Regions from separate parts of the Bacillus sp. FSL K6-3431 genome, predicted to be linked through region 2. Evidence: riboswitches for the same ligand, from Rfam matches in the RefSeq annotation. Region 2 holds a riboswitch; each other region holds the start of a gene.
What was found. Region 2 has a riboswitch for S-adenosylmethionine ahead of MHB53_RS11220 (YezD family protein). Riboswitches for the same ligand answer to the same signal wherever they lie in the genome.

Region 1 (4,275 bases), 330 kb from region 2:
TAATTGGGCAAAATTGATGACAGGATCTGTAGAACCTTGAGCGTACACATAAATAGAAGTTTCTGAACCAACAAGCGCGATATCAGCCCCATCAGATAATAAGGTTGTCATCGTTTTATCGCCACCCCAAGCTGTTTTTATTTCGACATTAAGGCCTTCATCTTTAAAAAAACCTTTTTCAACTGCAACATATTGGGGAGCATAGAATATAGAACGAGTTACTTCTGCGACTCTCACCTTTTGTAAGCTAGTTTTTGCTGAACAGGCAGTAATAGCGAGTACAGTACAAGCAGCAATAAGTAAAAAGATGCTAGTTTTGAACCATTTCTTCATATTGGGTTTCCTCCTTATGTGTGCCATGGATGGCAAAAGATAATTAAAGGCTAACATATCGTATGATAGGCGCAGCAATATGTGATAACCTCAAAAGAAAAGCGTAAGCGCCTTGCGAGGATCATCGGCTATTAATACCACATCCGGTGGCAACGCCGAAGTAACCCACGTCAAGTGGGCCTTCGTTCTCGACTTATTGAAATGAGACGCGGGAAGTATACTAATCGATAAGTGGTGAAGCTAGATAAAATAAAAACAAATATCCAATAATGGAGGTGGGAGCTTCGTGAAAAACAAAAAATTAATCTTAGATGTACAAGCGTTTCCTTCACCGAATCCAACGATTCATTTATGGATCGTGACATATTTTTCTTCAGGGCTTAAGGTAAAAGGACTATTAGCTAAGCCAAAGAAACAGGGCTTATACGAAGGATTTTTATATTTAAGAGGGGGGATTAAAAGTATAGGGATGGTTAGGCCAGCGAGGATTGCTCAATTTGCTTCAGAGGGATTTGTTGTGTTTGCACCTTATTATCGTGGGAATCGTGGTGGAGAAGGAAATGAAGACTTTGCAGGGGCAGATCGTGAGGATGCATTCACAGGCTACGAAATATTAAAAAGCCATCCAGCTGTAAAGGAAAATCGTATTCATATATTTGGCTTTTCCCGCGGTGGTGTGATGGCTTTATTTACCGGATTAAAACATAACGATGCAGCATCGATTGTTACATGGGGCGGGGTATCTGATGTAGCACTTACATATATGGAGCGTAAAGATATGAGGAGAATGATGAAGCGGGTGATAGGAGGTTCTCCTCAAACTGCAGCTCAAGCATTTGAGTACAGGACACCTCTATATGAACTAGAAAAAATGCAAGCTCCAGTCCTTATCATTCATGGAGAGTTAGACGATAATGTATCCATAGAACATGCTTGGCGACTCGAAAAAAGATTACAGTCGCTCGAAAAAAAGGTAAATACATGGTACTTTGATACCTATACACATTATTTTCCACCAGTAATTAATCGGAAAATCGTAACCGATTTATGCACATGGATGAAACAACAGGAAAGTCATGTATAATTAGGAACAATAGGCACTTAGGTAATAGTGCTGGCCGCCCTATGATTGCCACGTACTGTGTGGTGCCGGTGGCATCGTGTACATCGGGTCGTTAGCTAAGACACAATAAAGGAACAACAGCTAAGGGCGCCACGTGGTGTGGCAACGCCGTTGTGATCCACGTCGTGTGGGCCAAAATTAAGGAGGGAATTCAATGGGCATGCCGTTAGAGTTAAACACACTGATCGTTACGAAAGGTAAGGAGAAAAGGCAAGAAGAAAACCTCTTTACGCTTGAAAAGTCAGGTTATAGACTGTATCCAATTGATATTCCAATGGAAGTGCGGTATTCGTTAAAAAGTGAAAATCGTGCAACAGCAATTATTCAGAAAATAGAATGGGAAAATGAGAATACGTTGATAACATATCAACTTGTATCATTGCATTCCGTTAATTAATGTAAAGCCGGTATAATAAAAGTTTTATTTGTTGACATGCCATAACTAAGTACGCTATGATTTTGTAATGAATGGATACTCTTATCCTGAGATGGTGGAGGGGCAGGCCCTGTGAAACCCAGCAACCTACTTACAAAAGGAAGCAATTCCAGTAAGAAAGGTGCTAACCTGTTGCAAGGCGAAAGCCTTGAACGATAAGAGTGAAAGGCTCGGCACATGTAATAAAACCTTTCCTCACAGATTTAATAGGAAAGGTTTTTATTTTTTTATAAATAGACACCGTTGCCTTTTATTTATTGCCTGAATGAATAACATCATTTTAGGAAATGAGTATTATTAAAATAGGAAAGATATTAGTGTATAGGAGGATGACCGATGACACATAATCGCCGTTTATTTACGTCAGAATCTGTAACAGAGGGGCACCCGGATAAGATTTGTGACCAAATCTCTGATTCTATATTAGATTCGATATTGGCAAAGGACGCGAATGCTCGCGTTGCCTGTGAAACATCTGTTACAACTGGCTTAGTCCTTGTAGCAGGAGAAATTACAACAAGTACGTATGTCGATATACCTAAAATTGTCCGCGATACGATTAAGGAAATTGGCTATGATCGTGCAAAATATGGATTTGATGCAGAAACTTGTGCTGTACTTACATCAATTGATGAACAATCTCCAGATATTGCAGCAGGAGTAAACACAGCACTTGAAGCGCGTGAAAGAGCGATGTCCGAAGAAGAAATAGAGGAGATTGGTGCTGGTGACCAAGGGCTAATGTTTGGTTATGCTTGTAATGAAACGGAAGAATTAATGCCTTTACCAATTTCGCTTGCACATAAACTTGCATTCAGATTGGCTCAAGTTAGAAAAGAAAGTATACTATCATATTTACGTCCAGATGGAAAAACGCAAGTAACTGTTGAGTATGATAAAAATGATAAGCCAGTTAGAGTTGATACGATTGTATTATCGACTCAGCATCATCCTGATATTAGCTTGGAGCAAATTCAGCAAGATATAAAAGATCATGTAATTACGCCTGTTGTTCCTGCTGAATTACTTGATGACGAAACGAAATATTTTATTAATCCAACAGGTCGTTTTGTCATTGGTGGGCCGCAGGGAGACGCAGGCTTGACTGGGCGGAAAATTATCGTTGATACTTATGGGGGCTACGCTCGCCATGGTGGGGGAGCTTTTTCTGGAAAAGATCCAACAAAAGTGGATAGATCAGCAGCATATGCAGCGCGTTATGTAGCTAAAAATATTGTTGCATCTGGCCTTGCTGATAAATGTGAAGTACAACTTGCATATGCAATCGGTGTGGCGCAACCAGTATCCATTTCTGTTGATACATTTGGAACAGGAAAAGTATCGGAAGATGTGTTTGTTCAGGCCATTAGGGAAAACTTTGATCTTCGTCCAGTAGGGATTATCCGGATGCTAGACCTTCGTCGACCAATTTATAAGCAAACAGCTGCCTATGGACATTTCGGTCGTACTGATATAGATTTACCTTGGGAAAAAACAGACAAAGCAGAAGCAATCAAAGTATCGGCTCAAAATAAATAATTCCATTTATAATAGAGCTGCGTGAAAATGCAGCTCTGTTTTTTTTGTCACTATTGAAATTTTTAGAAAACTTTTTTCCACAGCATATTCACAATTAATACTGCTAAATGAAGTGAAAAGTGTTAGTATTAACAAGTATGCGACGCATTGATTATCTAAACATTGCGCTTGAATAGGATGTTCAAAAAGTCCGGTAAAAATTGCTATCGAATTTCGTTGTCAGCTTCTTCGCTCCTCACTTATGGGAAAGGAACTTCTGTTAAGATCGCTCACGTCCTGTGAGCAACACAGAAGTCAGCACATCCTGTGCAAGTGTTGTGATGCTCGAAGGCTACACTTCCTAGAACTTCTCGGCCCTTTTTATCCTCCTTTTTGAACTCACACTTGAATTTAAATAGAGTAGGTGGCATGTATATGTGCGGTTTTATTGGTTGTATCCATGATCAAGCTTTGGAAATTAAAGCTCCTGATCAAGAATTATTTAAACAAATGAATGATTTAATTACCCACAGAGGTCCAGATGATGAAGGGTATTTTGAAGATGAACATATTCAGTTCGGTTTTCGACGCTTAAGTATTATTGATATTGAAAGTGGTCAACAGCCTTTAGCTTTTGAAAATGAGAGATATTGGATCATATTTAATGGCGAGATTTACAACTTTGTTGAACTCCGTGAAGAACTTGTGAAATCCGGAACGGCATTTCAAACAGCATCAGACACGGAAGTAATCATTGCTTTATACAGTCAAGTAAAAGAAAAAGTAGTTGATAAATTGCGTGGCATGTTTGCTTTTATGATCTGGGATAAAGAAAAACAAGAGCTTTTTGGCGCGCGTGATCAAT
Region 2 (4,275 bases):
GTGTTGATTCGGAACTACTAGCTAGTGTACATGCGCTAACATTACAGGCAAAACGAAAGATGGAACATAATTCACCAGAAAAGAACGAAATAATCGGCGGATTACTTACTGCTTTAACTCATGCGATCGAAACGGGAAATATCGTTTTAATCAAAAAGCTTGAGCAGCAATTATCTTCACTTCTCTAGGTAAAGATAAGGTAGAGCATTTAATTTTTAATAGAAATCACATTTTATAGTTAAAGAATAGTGTTGAGCCAAAAATCAACTGTAATATAAAACACATAGCCAATGTTAGGATTATGCAAAAAGGACGCTTGTGCTTTTCTAAATTATATTTTATTGATAGGTGACGAAAGAATGATAACGGAAACTTTAACATATTACGAAATATTAGAAGTAGATTACGAGGCGACAGAAGAGGAAATAAAGCGAGCCTATCATCGTAAAATTAGAATGTATACGAATGAAAAGCACCCAGAAGAATTTAAGTTGATTCGAAAAGCATATGAAATATTAAGCAATGCTAACGAGAGGATTGCTTATGATCAGATGTTCCATCCGGAAAGTATATACGACAATGTGCTGGATCATATTCTTCAATTAATAGAACAAAGTGAGTACGAGGATGCACTTGATTTAGTAAAGCAAGAAATGGTTAATGGCGATCCAAGTATGGATTTATTGAGAGCAGATATTGTTTGTGAGTATATGCTCGGTAATATTGCATATGTATTGCGACAATTGAAAAGTATGCAACCAATGACAGAAGATGATTATATGTTTCGCTATTATTATACAATATATTCTCATCAACAAATCGAACAAAATAACGAAGCTGAAAAGGCAGGTAAGCAATTTATTTCCCACTTTCCAGAAAAAAGTGAGCCATATGAGCTATTAGTTCGGATATACAAGAAACAAAAAAAATATAAAGAGATAAAAACTCTCATTAACAAGCTAATGAGAAATAAAAAGGTTGAAAAAACAATTGACTTTATACCGACTTTTATTGATTTCTTAATGTTACCAGGTAATATGGTTAATATGTATATCACTGATTTTAATCGTGTGCGCAAAACAATCCTCTCGATACCTAAAAATGAAGAAGAACGTGAAAAGGAATTAAACATGATACTACATTTTGTCGATAATATTCAGCCAGGAGATAGCTTAGATGGAGTTGAATATTTAGTTGCAATTGCTGATAAGTTAAATGATAAAAAGGATCATGATTTAAATGCTCGTATTGTGGAATTAAAAAAATACGTTGCCCGTGAAAAGTCCGGGGCAGACTCAGATTCAGCTAATTCATGGTTGGATAAATCATCTATCATTGTAACGTTGATTGTCGGTTTGCTTCTTACTTTATTAACAGCAGCGCCTCTTTTAGGAATAATTGTCGCGATTTTATATTACCGACGTGGTAAGAAATTTCGGGCATTTATCGGCTACAGTATCGTTGCTCTTAGTTTGTTAAAAACTTTTGGCATTATTTAAATGCAGCGTATTAATTAATTTTAATATAGTGCTTTATATGTATGTTTAACCATTTTTAAAAATGGGATTGACGCAAAGTGAAAAGTAATTTACAATATTATACATAGCTTTATTTAAAAAATTCTAAATAACTGAATAGTAAAACTTATCGAGAGAGGCGGAGGGACTGACCCTGCGATGCCTCAGCAACCAGCAATTGTATATTGTATGGTGCTAATTTCAGAAGAATACTATGTATTCTAAAGATGAGTGTGCTTTAATTGGGCATGATGTCCGTTGAACCTCCACTCATATGTACTAGAGTTGGAGGTTTTTTGTTCGTTAGGAACGCATGAATTTTAATTAATTATATACCTATTTCTACACTCTTAATGTTGTGTAAGCACTATGGATCTGACATTTTATTTAAGAAATGGAGGGGATGGCAATGGCTACCCAAGATGAAAAAGTAATTGATTACATTAAATCGGAATTAAGCAGTATTGACTATGGTTCTATCGTTATTACCGTGCATGATGGTAAGGTTACACAAATTGAAAAAAATGAAAAAAAGCGATTTTCACAGGCAACTAAACTTGGCTCAGTAAAAAAGTAAAGACAAATTTGAAAAGTTGTAAGAATAAGTAACCGAGTTTAAATTAAGAAAACACATTAAATTAACTTTTAAGCCAGCTAGCGGTTTACTATTTAAGGATATTCCTGAATAGTAAATCGTGTTTTTTTTCGACAAAATGCACGGTGTTTTCGACATCGTTCGAATATTATTTTAATATCTTACTGGAAATATTTTTTGTTGAGTCGATATAATAATCGATAATGATTTGTCGGAATTTAACATTTTCTAAGAAGGGGGCAACAGCATGGATGAGCAGCAAGCTCCCTGTGTATTGCTATACCACATGAAAAACCATACATATACTTCGATTAGTGATCGTTGCAATGTATTGAACAATAATAGCGAAAAAATTTTGCAGCGCATTAAGAGGCAAGAAGACGTCACAGAGGAACTGTTTTATATGGATATGAACAGTCGACGTTATGAAGTTATTTCTGTGCCATTTGAGGAAGAATCGCTACTTCTGTATATGTCACCATGTGATCAAAGACGATTATATTTATCATTAGAGCATGAGAAGATGCTACGCATGCAACAACATCGTTTGTTTGAATTGGCAAAGTCAAAGCTAATGTCGAAAGAGGCTATTGAATCGTTAATACAAGAAATTTGTCAAACGATTACAACGGTCCTTGATGCGGACCGTGTAAGTATATGGTTATTTAATGAAGACAAGACAAGTTTGCAATGTCAATATTCATTCAATCGCAATATCGATGAATGTTTTTCTGATTGGGTATATGAACAAAAGGATGCGCCATTATATTTCGAACAAATACTAAATGGAAGATCTTTTGCTGTAGAAGATATTTCAGAGGATGCAGTACTTGGGTATAAGTTCAAATATTTTCAAGAAGTAACGGAAACACAATCAATATTGGAAGTACCACTTGTTTTAAGTACTGGTATTTTAGGGATACTTTGCTGTGAATCCTTCTCGCAAAGGATATGGACTGAATTAAACCAAGAGACTGTTAGGACGCTGGTTGATATGATAAGCTTCCTATTTGAACGTAAACAGCGAATTGAAACGGAAAATGAAATGAAACAACTTGCATATGTAGATCAGTTAACAGGGCTATCCAACCAGTATGCATTTTTTGAATTAGTAAATAAAAAAATGCAAAAGATAAAGGTGAAAGAAAAAGGTTTAATGGTTTACTTAAAGCTTGATCAATTTAGCAATATCCAAGATGTTCTCGGCCATGCCGGGGGGGATGAAGTGATCATTCATACAGCTAACAGTATTCAAGAAATATTCGGTGATAATGGGATATTAGGACGTATCGGTTTTGATCATTTCGCCATTTTCCTTCCAGCGGGACGTGATACGAATGTAGCAATGGATTCTATTGAACAAGTGATGAATCAATTATTACAACCCATGTATATTTTGGGACAGGAAGTGTATATGACACATAGCTATGGTGTGAGTATTTATCCTGATCATGGCGATGATGCAAAGAAATGTTTACAAACCGCACAAATTGCTTTAAACATGGGAAGAAAGAAAAATATCCGTAACGTGAAAGCGCGGTTTACAAGTAATATGTTTAGTGTGATGGCCAATGATTTAATCATTGAAATGAATATGCGCAGAGCATTAGATTTAAATGAATTTGAATTATACTATCAACCACAAATCGACTGTCTATCAGGAAAAATCATCGGCTTTGAGTCATTGATACGCTGGAACCACCCAGAGCGTGGCCTAGTCACCCCAATGGAGTTCATCAATTTGGCTGAATCCACGGGACTTATTATACCGATTGGTGAATGGGTCATTGAGCAATCATTTGAACAATTGGAGAAATGGAATGTAAGCGAGACTGATGAATTTACCTTATCGGTGAATATTTCGCCACGTCACTTTTTACATGTAAGTCTATATGACTATTTAAAGCGGAGTCTAGAAAAGTACAATGTGAATCCTGCAAATCTTAATATTGAAATTACTGAAAACGTAGCGATGGAGGACTTCACTTTAGTTCAAGCTCGGATGAAGCAACTTCATCAACTTGGCTTTACTGTGAGCATTGATGATTTTGGTACGGGATTTTCGGCCTTTCAATATTTACAGCATTTCCCTGTTAATGGGATAAAAATAGATCGTCAATTTATTCAAGATATTGCGGATAATGAAAAGAGTCTCGGTATTAC
Region 3 (4,275 bases), 1.3 Mb from region 2:
AGCTTCCGTGGGGGGGGCAAACAAAATCGGTCATTCCCGGAACACTCGATTTTGTCGCTCCATCATCTAGTGGATTAGTAAGGATACCAATAGAGGAAATTGCAGCCATTTATAGCGAGCTTCCAAGACTAAATCATAATAATTAGAGCTTTGTTATATTTAAACTTTATTCAGTTACGAACAAACTATCCCTGCCTGATAGAAGTGATAGCATTATGTTATAATGGAAAAAAAAGCTAAGTTTTTCAAAGAAGAGGTAGTTTATGAAAAAAAGAATGATTAAATCTTTAAAAGGTTCAGGTATATCTCCTTATATATGGACGGTTTTCAGTATTTTGCCATTTTATTTTATCTTTCAATCTTCAAAAACAATTGAGATCATCATTGGATTAATACTGACCATTTTATTTTTTATCGCCTATCGTTTTGCGTTCATCTCAACGAAATGGCCCGTCTATTTGTGGACGAGTATTTTAATTGCTATTTCAATTACGATGACGATCATTTTTCAATATGTCTATTTCGCTTTTTATATTGCTTATTACAATGGAAATATTAAAAATCGAATTGCATTTTTAACACTTTATATCATCCATCTTGTGTTCACGACTGTTTCTATTAATTATAATATTGTCATCCAAAATCCATTATTTTTAAGCCAATTACCTTTTATTATTATTATTTGGATTAGTGTAATTTTACTACCATTTAACCTTTATAATCGAAAAAAACAAGATAAACTAGAAGAACAACTAGAAGATGCTAATACAAAAATATCTGAACTTGTAAAACAGGAAGAGCGACAACGAATTGCTCGCGACTTACATGATACACTCGGTCAAAAACTCTCGCTTATCGGTTTAAAAAGCGACTTGGCTAGGAAATTAATCTATAAGGATCCAGAACAAGCGCGGTCAGAAATAAAAGATGTCCAGCAAACGGCCAGAACAGCACTAAATGAAGTAAGAACAATGGTTTCACAAATGCGTGGGATACGATTAAAGGAAGAAATCATTCGTGTAAAACAAATACTTAAAGCAGCTGGAATTAATTTCAGTGGGGATCACCATGTAAACCTATCCAATGTTTCTTTATTTCTTGAAAATATTTTAAGTATGTGTATGAAAGAAGCAGTCACAAATGTTGTAAAACATAGTAAAGCAACTTCCTGCCATATTACGATTAAACAATCAACCAATGATATATGCATTACCGTTCATGATAATGGGGGCGGAATGATCGCTAATACGGACCTTTCCGATAAGCATGGCTTAAAAGGAATAAGAGAACGATTGGAATTTATTAATGGAAACTTAGATATTATATCAGAAGATGGTACAACAATTATTATGAAAGTTCCTAGTGTAGTTAAGGAGGATGCGCATTGATTCGAATCGTTATTGCGGAAGACCAGCAAATGATGTTAGGTGCTCTTGGATCATTGCTCAACTTGGAAGATGACATAGAAGTTGTCGGAAAGGCATGCAATGGAGTAGAAGCAATTGCACTCGTGAAAAAACATAATCCGGATATTTGTATTATGGATATTGAAATGCCAAAAAAGAGTGGGCTGGAAGCAGCAGAAGAGTTAAAAAATACGGGCTGTAAGGTTATCGTGCTAACTACATTTGCACGATCGGGTTATTTTCAGCGAGCGATCAAAGCTGGTGTAAGGGGCTATTTACTCAAGGACAGTCCTAGTGATGAATTAGCTAATACAATCCGCAACGTTATGGCGGGAAAGCGTGAATATGCACCAGAATTAATGGATGACCTCTATAGTGAAGAAAATCCACTTACTGAACGTGAGAAGGCTGTTTTAGAACTCGTGGCAGAAGGAAGAAACACAAATGAGATTGCGAAAGAGTTAAGTATTAAATCTGGAACAGTACGAAATTATATTTCACAAATATTAGATAAGCTAGAGGTGACGAACAGAATTGAAGCGATCACCCAATCAAGGAAAAAAGGCTGGTTTAAATAAGCTTGAAAGTCGATATACTGACTTTCGAGCTTGTTTTTCTTGAAAAACGCTTTATAAAAATTGATTCTATACAGACAAAGACTATTCATTTTTAAGGTTTTACTGAAAAATGATAGCTAGCAGAAGTATAAAACCGATAAAACAGATGGGATTAAAAATAAATTCAGAAAAATCATTGACTTTGGAATTTTAATCATGTAATATGAATCTCAACTTAATAAATCAGATCTTATCCAGAGAGGTTGAGGGAGTGGCCCAATGAATCCTCGGCAACAGACTGCATAGTACTGTGCCAATTCCAATAAGCGAAAGCTTAATAGATAAGAAGAGAAAAAATGTTTAAAACCCTCTTCTTAATCATGTAGAAGTGGGTTTTATTGGGTCATAAACATAATCTTGACTGTAGATGTGAGCTGTTAAAAGAATGTCATATAATTTAAGAAAGTAGTAATACATGCCAATTAGTCAACTAAAGGCATCTTTCTAATCGACCAAAGTGTCGATTAAAAAGATGCCTTTTTTGTATAAATGTAAAAGGAGAGGGGTTTTGATCATTATGAGGTGTACATTCTATTTTTCTGCTAATAATTTACCTATAAATGATAGGGTTCAATGATATCGTTTAGGATGATTCTTACCTTGACCAGTGACTAGGCAAGCTATAGGAAACCAATCGGAATCATCGCTTTTTCACCAACTGATCTATCTATAATGGTTTTTCTGGGGAGTGCGTTTAATGAGTATTGGTATTATCGCGATGGGACTTTTTATTGGATTTATGGTTGGATTAACAGGTGTTGGAGGAGCTGCTTTGTTAACACCTATATTAATCTTATTTGGTATAAGTCCCTCAATAGCTGTAGGAACAGATCTTGCATACAATTCTATTACGAAATTATTCGGTTCTTTTCAGCATTGGAGACAAAAGACCATTAATTTTAAGTTAGTTAAGTATCTCGCCATCGGAAGTATTCCAAGTGCTATATGTGCAGTCGGAATCCTCCATCTATTTGATTCCTTTTTTCATAATCAAGAATTAATAATAAAACATGCGCTAGGTTATACATTGATTTTAGTTGCAGTAACAACACTTATTAAAACTTTTCGAAAAAATAAATTTGAATCAAAACTTCAAATGAAATCCTTGGATGAAAAACGGACGTTAACGATAGTAGTTGGAGTAGTTTTAGGTTTTATTGTCGGTTTGACCTCGATTGGGTCAGGTTCTATGTTCGCCTTGGCTATGCTTTACCTTTATCGGATGAGGCCCTCGGAATTAGTCGGAACCGATATTGCTCATGCTTTTTTATTAGTTACAGCTGCTGGATTCATGCACGCTGGCTTTGGTAATGTCGATTACTTACTAATGATAAACCTGTTGATGGGGTCTATACCGGGTGTACTAATTGGAAGTACCTTATCGTCCAAATTTCCAGCGAAGCCATTGCGAACCATTATGGCTATAATGATATTAATTAGTGGCTTTAAACTAATTTAGTTATTTTTTCTTATATACTATAGGAGTTTTTAGGAGGAAGGAACGATGACAATTTCAACAAATATTGTGTGGCATGAATCGGAGGTTTCGAAGTCAGATAGACAGGAATTAAAGCAGCATAAAAGTGCCGTTCTTTGGTTCACCGGACTTTCAGGATCAGGTAAATCGACCATTTCCACAGCATTAGAGAAAGAATTATATATACAAGGAATTCACACATATCGACTTGACGGTGATAATGTCCGACATGGTTTAAATAGGAATTTAGGATTTAGTCCAGAAGACAGGACAGAGAATATCCGGAGAATTGGTGAAGTTTCAAAACTAATGGTTGATGCCGGATTATTTACATTAACTGCATTCATATCGCCATATCGTGAAGATCGAACTTTAGTGCGCGAGCTTGTAAATGCAGATGAATTTATCGAAATATATGTAAAAGCAAGTTTAGAAACATGTGAAACCCGTGATCCTAAAGGATTATATAAAAAAGCTAGATCTGGTGAAATAAAAGGTTTTACTGGTATTGATGCACCGTATGAAGAGCCATTTGATCCTGAAATTACACTTGATACAAATGTTCTCACAATTGATGAATCGATTGAAATAATCATCGCGTTTTTGAAGCAAAAAAGATATTTATAATAGCAAAATCCTATCCAATTTGAAAAATAGGAAAATTATTCCCCAAAACATAGTTGACGCATAGGAATAATTATATTAATATTCGATAATATAGAATAAATAAATGAGAGTGACATTCGCTGACTATAAAAAATAGAGGCGACTTTAA
Region 4 (4,275 bases), 2.6 Mb from region 2:
TGTCGATAAATATGAAGAAGAAGCAAAGGTCCAGAAAGCAATTGAAATTTTAGAGGATGGCTTCGAAGATGCCATTCAATTTCTCAACCAGCCTTCTCGTTATCATCGTTATCTAGCGAGCACAAATTCACTTGAAAGGCTTAATCAGGAGGTTCGCAGGAGAGAAAGAGTCATACGTATCTTCCCGAATAATCAATCTGCATTTCGACTTATCGGTGCAATACTAATGGATTATGAAAACAGAGAACGAAGCGGAAAAAAGAGTTTATAAAATGACAATTTCATCAAGTGAAAAGGGGGTACCCCCTTTTCACTTGATGAAATAAAATAGCCAACTATAACTAAATATCATAAAGAAAACATTGTAAACTAAATTACACAATTGTCTGGACTTGACTAGTAAATCACGTGAGTGGCTCATAAAATAGCCGAGTGGCCAGTAAATCACGTGAGTGGCTCATAAAATAGCTGAGTGGCCAGTAATAGTCGATATTAACTAGTTATAGTTGTGCGAGTATGCTAGTAATTGTACTCGAACTATCAGTAAATTGCCCTACCGACGGTCAGTAAGATTGGATCACGCTAGGCAGTAATAGATTCATTCCGAATATATTTGCCTTAAGGGCTACATGAATCAGTATTATTAATCACAACCCAAAAGTTCTTGGAGTCTCTTTTTTTGACAACTCTTATAATTGTGAGTATAATCACAATTATTGAATTTCACATTTGCTACAAACATAGGAGTGACCCAATATAATGAGCGACGTTTCATTTGACACTATGGCAGTGCATCAATCACAAAAACAAAATAAAAACTTTACAGCGAAGGTTTCGCCTATTTATCAAACATCGTCATTTGCTTTCCAAAACCTCGACGAATTGGAAAGTTATTTTGAAGGAGAGACGCCATACTTGTATTCGAGATATGGAAATCCGAATACGGATGAACTCGGAGCAGCAGTAGCAACATTAGAAGGAGCAGAATCTGGTGTTGCTGCATCATCAGGTATGTCTGCGATTCTGGCTGGATTACTTGCGGTCGTTAAACACGGGGATCATATTATCGCATGTGAGGATTTGTACGGGGGTACGTATCATCTATTGTCCGAGGAATTAAAAAACTTTGGTGTAGACGTTACATTTGTCTCATTTTCTAATGAAGCTGAGGTATTGTCAGCGATCCGCCCTAATACTAAGTTACTTTATACGGAAAGTATTACAAATCCATTTTTAAGAGTAGAAAATATTACTACACTTGTAAAAATTGCTAAAGAATATCAATTGTGTTCGATGGTTGATAATACGTTTGCAACCCCATACTTGCTTCAGCCTTATAAAGCTGGAGTAGATCTCGTTGTTCATAGTGCAACAAAATATCTCGGTGGACATAGTGATGTGTCGGCTGGCGTGATTGTTGGAACAGAAGAACTTGTGAAAAAGGCGCGACAAAAAATTGTCAACTTAGGTGGAAATTTAAGTCCATTTGAAGCTTGGCTTACATGCAGAGGAGTAAAGACACTCGCTTTGCGTATGGAAAAACAATCAGCTAATGCACAATCTGTGGCAGACTTTCTTGAAAATAATGAAAATGTTAAAAAGGTATTTTATCCAAAAGCGGTTTCTAAATATGGAAACGGAGCTGTAGTAACTGTTGAATTGGCTAAACAATGTGATATTCGCTTGTTTTTCTCTACACTTGGCTGGATTAAAATTGTGCCTTCTTTAGGTGGAGTTGAGACAACTGTTTCTTATCCATTTGGTACTTCACATCGAAACTTACCTCGCGAGTCCCAAGAGAAGCTTGGAATAAATAAAAGTGTCGTTCGTATCTCAATTGGTATCGAAAATGAGCAAGATATTATTATTCAACTACAGCAGGCTATTGCTAAAGCAGTGAACAATTGAAATTGGATATATTGCATTAATTTTCTAAAAATCATTTGACAGCAACAAAACAATCGTTTATACTGCAATACATGGTCAACGAATAAGTATTTGACAATTAAATGTAATCTCTTATCGAGAGTGGCGGAGGGAATAGGCCCTGTGAAGCCCGGCAACCTGCAAACATTATTATGTTTGAGAAGGTGCTACATCCTACAGATCATTGATCTGGAAGATAAGAGGAGGAATCGTATATAACGCCCTCTTCTTAGGAAGGGGGCTTTTTTATGTTTATTTTAAAAAGGTACAAATGCTATATAAAAGGAAAAATGCAAATAGAAGGAACCACTAAACGCCATTTCCGGTGGCAAAGAGGTTCTTATCTATCATGTATAAAGTTAAACCAAGTAATATTATGTGATTAATTATATAAGTGGGGGGATTTCAAATGAAATCATGGACTATTAAAACATTATTAATCTTTACATTAGCGGTTGCGTTAGCAGCTTGCTCTGCAAATGCAAGTGAAGAGCCGGGTAAACCGAAAAAAATAATTCTAGATTATGCACATTATTCGCCAACAAGTCTTGTTTTAAAAGAAAAAGGCTTTGCTGAAAAGTTGTTCGAAGAGGAAGGGATTGAAGTCGAGTTTGTTTTAAGTCATGGAAGTAATAAAGCCCTTGAGTTCTTAAATTCCAAAAGTGTTGATTTTGGATCATCTGCTGGAGCAGCAGCACTAATGGCGAAAGCGAAAGGTTCTCCAATTGAATCTGTATATATTTATTCTAAACCTGAATGGACAGCGCTTGTTTCTACTGACAAAACAATTACAGCAGTTGAAGATTTAAAAGGGAAAAAAGTAGCGGCAACATTAGGAACAGATCCTTATATATTTTTATTAAGAGCGCTAGAAGATAGTGGTCTATCTGCAAAAGATGTGGAAATCGTCAATTTACAGCATGGAGATGGTGCAGCAGCACTTCTTGCAGGTGAGGTTGATGCCTGGGCAGGACTAGATCCACATATGGCTCGTGTAGAAAAGGAAGTCGGAGCTAATCTCTTCTTCAGAAATCCGGATTTTAACACATATGGCGTATTGAACGTTCGTGAAGATTTTGCGAAAAAGTATCCTGATTATGTGAAAAAAGTAATTGAAGTATATGAACAAGCGCGCTTATGGGCGATTGATAATCCAGAAGAAACGGCAGAAATTTTAGCAAAAGAAGCACAAATTGATTTAGATGTAGCAAAAATTCAGCTTGAGCGTAATGATTTTTCTACTTCGGCACCGGGAGATGATCAAAGGGATGTGATTCAAGCAGCTGGTGATGTGCTCAAATCGGAAGGTATCATTGAATCTAAAACAAATATTGAAAAAGTCGTAGATGACTTAATTAACTCAAGCTATTTCGATGCTGATAGAGAATAAATTTGTTTATAATTGATAGTTGATTTTAGGACATATGTCTTGCTCCAGCGCTTACGCATTTAATTTCAATAAGTAAAGGGCGGTAATGAAGATGAGTGAAAGAAGCGAAACAATTGGAGTTGCAGTGGGAAAGCCGAAGACGCGCTTGACTGAAAATTCTCTATGGAAAAATAATGAGAAATGGTTATTAGGAAGTATTATTCCTTTCGTTCTATTAATTTTTTGGGAGGCAGCAGCGAGAGTTGGACTAATTGAAGCTCATCTGTTACCAGCACCAACTAGGATCGTGCAAGAAATTTTCGAAATGGGCGCAGCAGGTACACTCTTCGGTCATGTTGGAACAACGGTGTTTAGAGTTGCGGCAGGTTTCTTACTCGGAACGATAGCTGCGGTCTTGTTTGGGTCAGCAGTAGGATATTTTACTGTATTGGAAAAACTAATGGATCCGCTTATACAGGCATTTCGGTCGATTCCATCACTTGCGTGGGTGCCCCTGTTTATCCTCTGGATGGGAATTGGTGAATCTTCAAAAGTGGTATTAATCGCTGTCGGTGTTTTTTTTCCAGTCTATTTGAATATTGTTTCTGGGATTCAAGGAGTAGATCGAAAACTAATTGAAGTTGGGAAAATTTATGGATTCACTTCAACTGAAACGTTGAGAAAAATTATTCTTCCAGCTTCCTTACCATCATTCCTAGTTGGCTTACGGAGTGGCATGGGGCTTGGCTGGATGTTCGTTGTTGCTGCAGAAATTATGGGCGCAAGTCAAGGACTTGGTTACTTACTCGTCGTAGGACAAAATACGTATTCACCTGAATTGATTATTGCAAGTATTTGCTTATTTGCAGTTATTGGTAAAATAACCGATTCATTGCTAAAAAAATTAGAAGAGAAATCACTTCGCTGGCAAGATAGCTTATCAAATCAGCGTTAAAGGAGGTAATGAGATTGCTTGCAGT

Region 1: another riboswitch for S-adenosylmethionine. It lies ahead of metK (methionine adenosyltransferase); the one in region 2 lies ahead of MHB53_RS11220 (YezD family protein).
Region 3: another riboswitch for S-adenosylmethionine. It lies ahead of MHB53_RS04575 (sulfite exporter TauE/SafE family protein); the one in region 2 lies ahead of MHB53_RS11220 (YezD family protein).
Region 4: another riboswitch for S-adenosylmethionine. It lies ahead of MHB53_RS22815 (aliphatic sulfonate ABC transporter substrate-binding protein); the one in region 2 lies ahead of MHB53_RS11220 (YezD family protein).

The regions. Positions count from the first base shown of each region.
Region 1 is NZ_JBBOCT010000001.1:1,847,596-1,851,870, reverse strand. Features, by position in the region: gene MHB53_RS09465 (ABC transporter substrate-binding protein) at 1-333, opposite strand, end outside; gene MHB53_RS09460 (alpha/beta hydrolase family protein) at 620-1,417, shown strand; gene MHB53_RS09455 (DUF2584 domain-containing protein) at 1,611-1,853, shown strand; SAM riboswitch class I at 1,932-2,054, shown strand; gene metK (methionine adenosyltransferase) at 2,229-3,431, shown strand; gene asnB (asparagine synthase (glutamine-hydrolyzing)) at 3,846-4,275, shown strand, end outside.
Region 2 is NZ_JBBOCT010000001.1:2,179,358-2,183,632, reverse strand. Features, by position in the region: gene MHB53_RS11230 (Hsp70 family protein) at 1-188, shown strand, start outside; gene MHB53_RS11225 (J domain-containing protein) at 360-1,499, shown strand; SAM riboswitch class I at 1,642-1,751, shown strand; gene MHB53_RS11220 (YezD family protein) at 1,927-2,094, shown strand; gene MHB53_RS11215 (sensor domain-containing phosphodiesterase) at 2,360-4,275, shown strand, end outside.
Region 3 is NZ_JBBOCT010000001.1:900,413-904,687, reverse strand. Features, by position in the region: gene mug (G/U mismatch-specific DNA glycosylase) at 1-146, shown strand, start outside; gene MHB53_RS04585 (sensor histidine kinase) at 264-1,388, shown strand; gene MHB53_RS04580 (response regulator transcription factor) at 1,385-1,984, shown strand; SAM riboswitch class I at 2,211-2,311, shown strand; gene MHB53_RS04575 (sulfite exporter TauE/SafE family protein) at 2,721-3,482, shown strand; gene cysC (adenylyl-sulfate kinase) at 3,528-4,127, shown strand.
Region 4 is NZ_JBBOCT010000001.1:4,815,321-4,819,595, forward strand. Features, by position in the region: gene MHB53_RS22805 (IS256 family transposase) at 1-271, shown strand, start outside; gene MHB53_RS22810 (trans-sulfuration enzyme family protein) at 760-1,908, shown strand; SAM riboswitch class I at 2,017-2,129, shown strand; gene MHB53_RS22815 (aliphatic sulfonate ABC transporter substrate-binding protein) at 2,336-3,316, shown strand; gene MHB53_RS22820 (ABC transporter permease) at 3,402-4,250, shown strand; gene MHB53_RS22825 (ABC transporter ATP-binding protein) at 4,265-4,275, shown strand, end outside.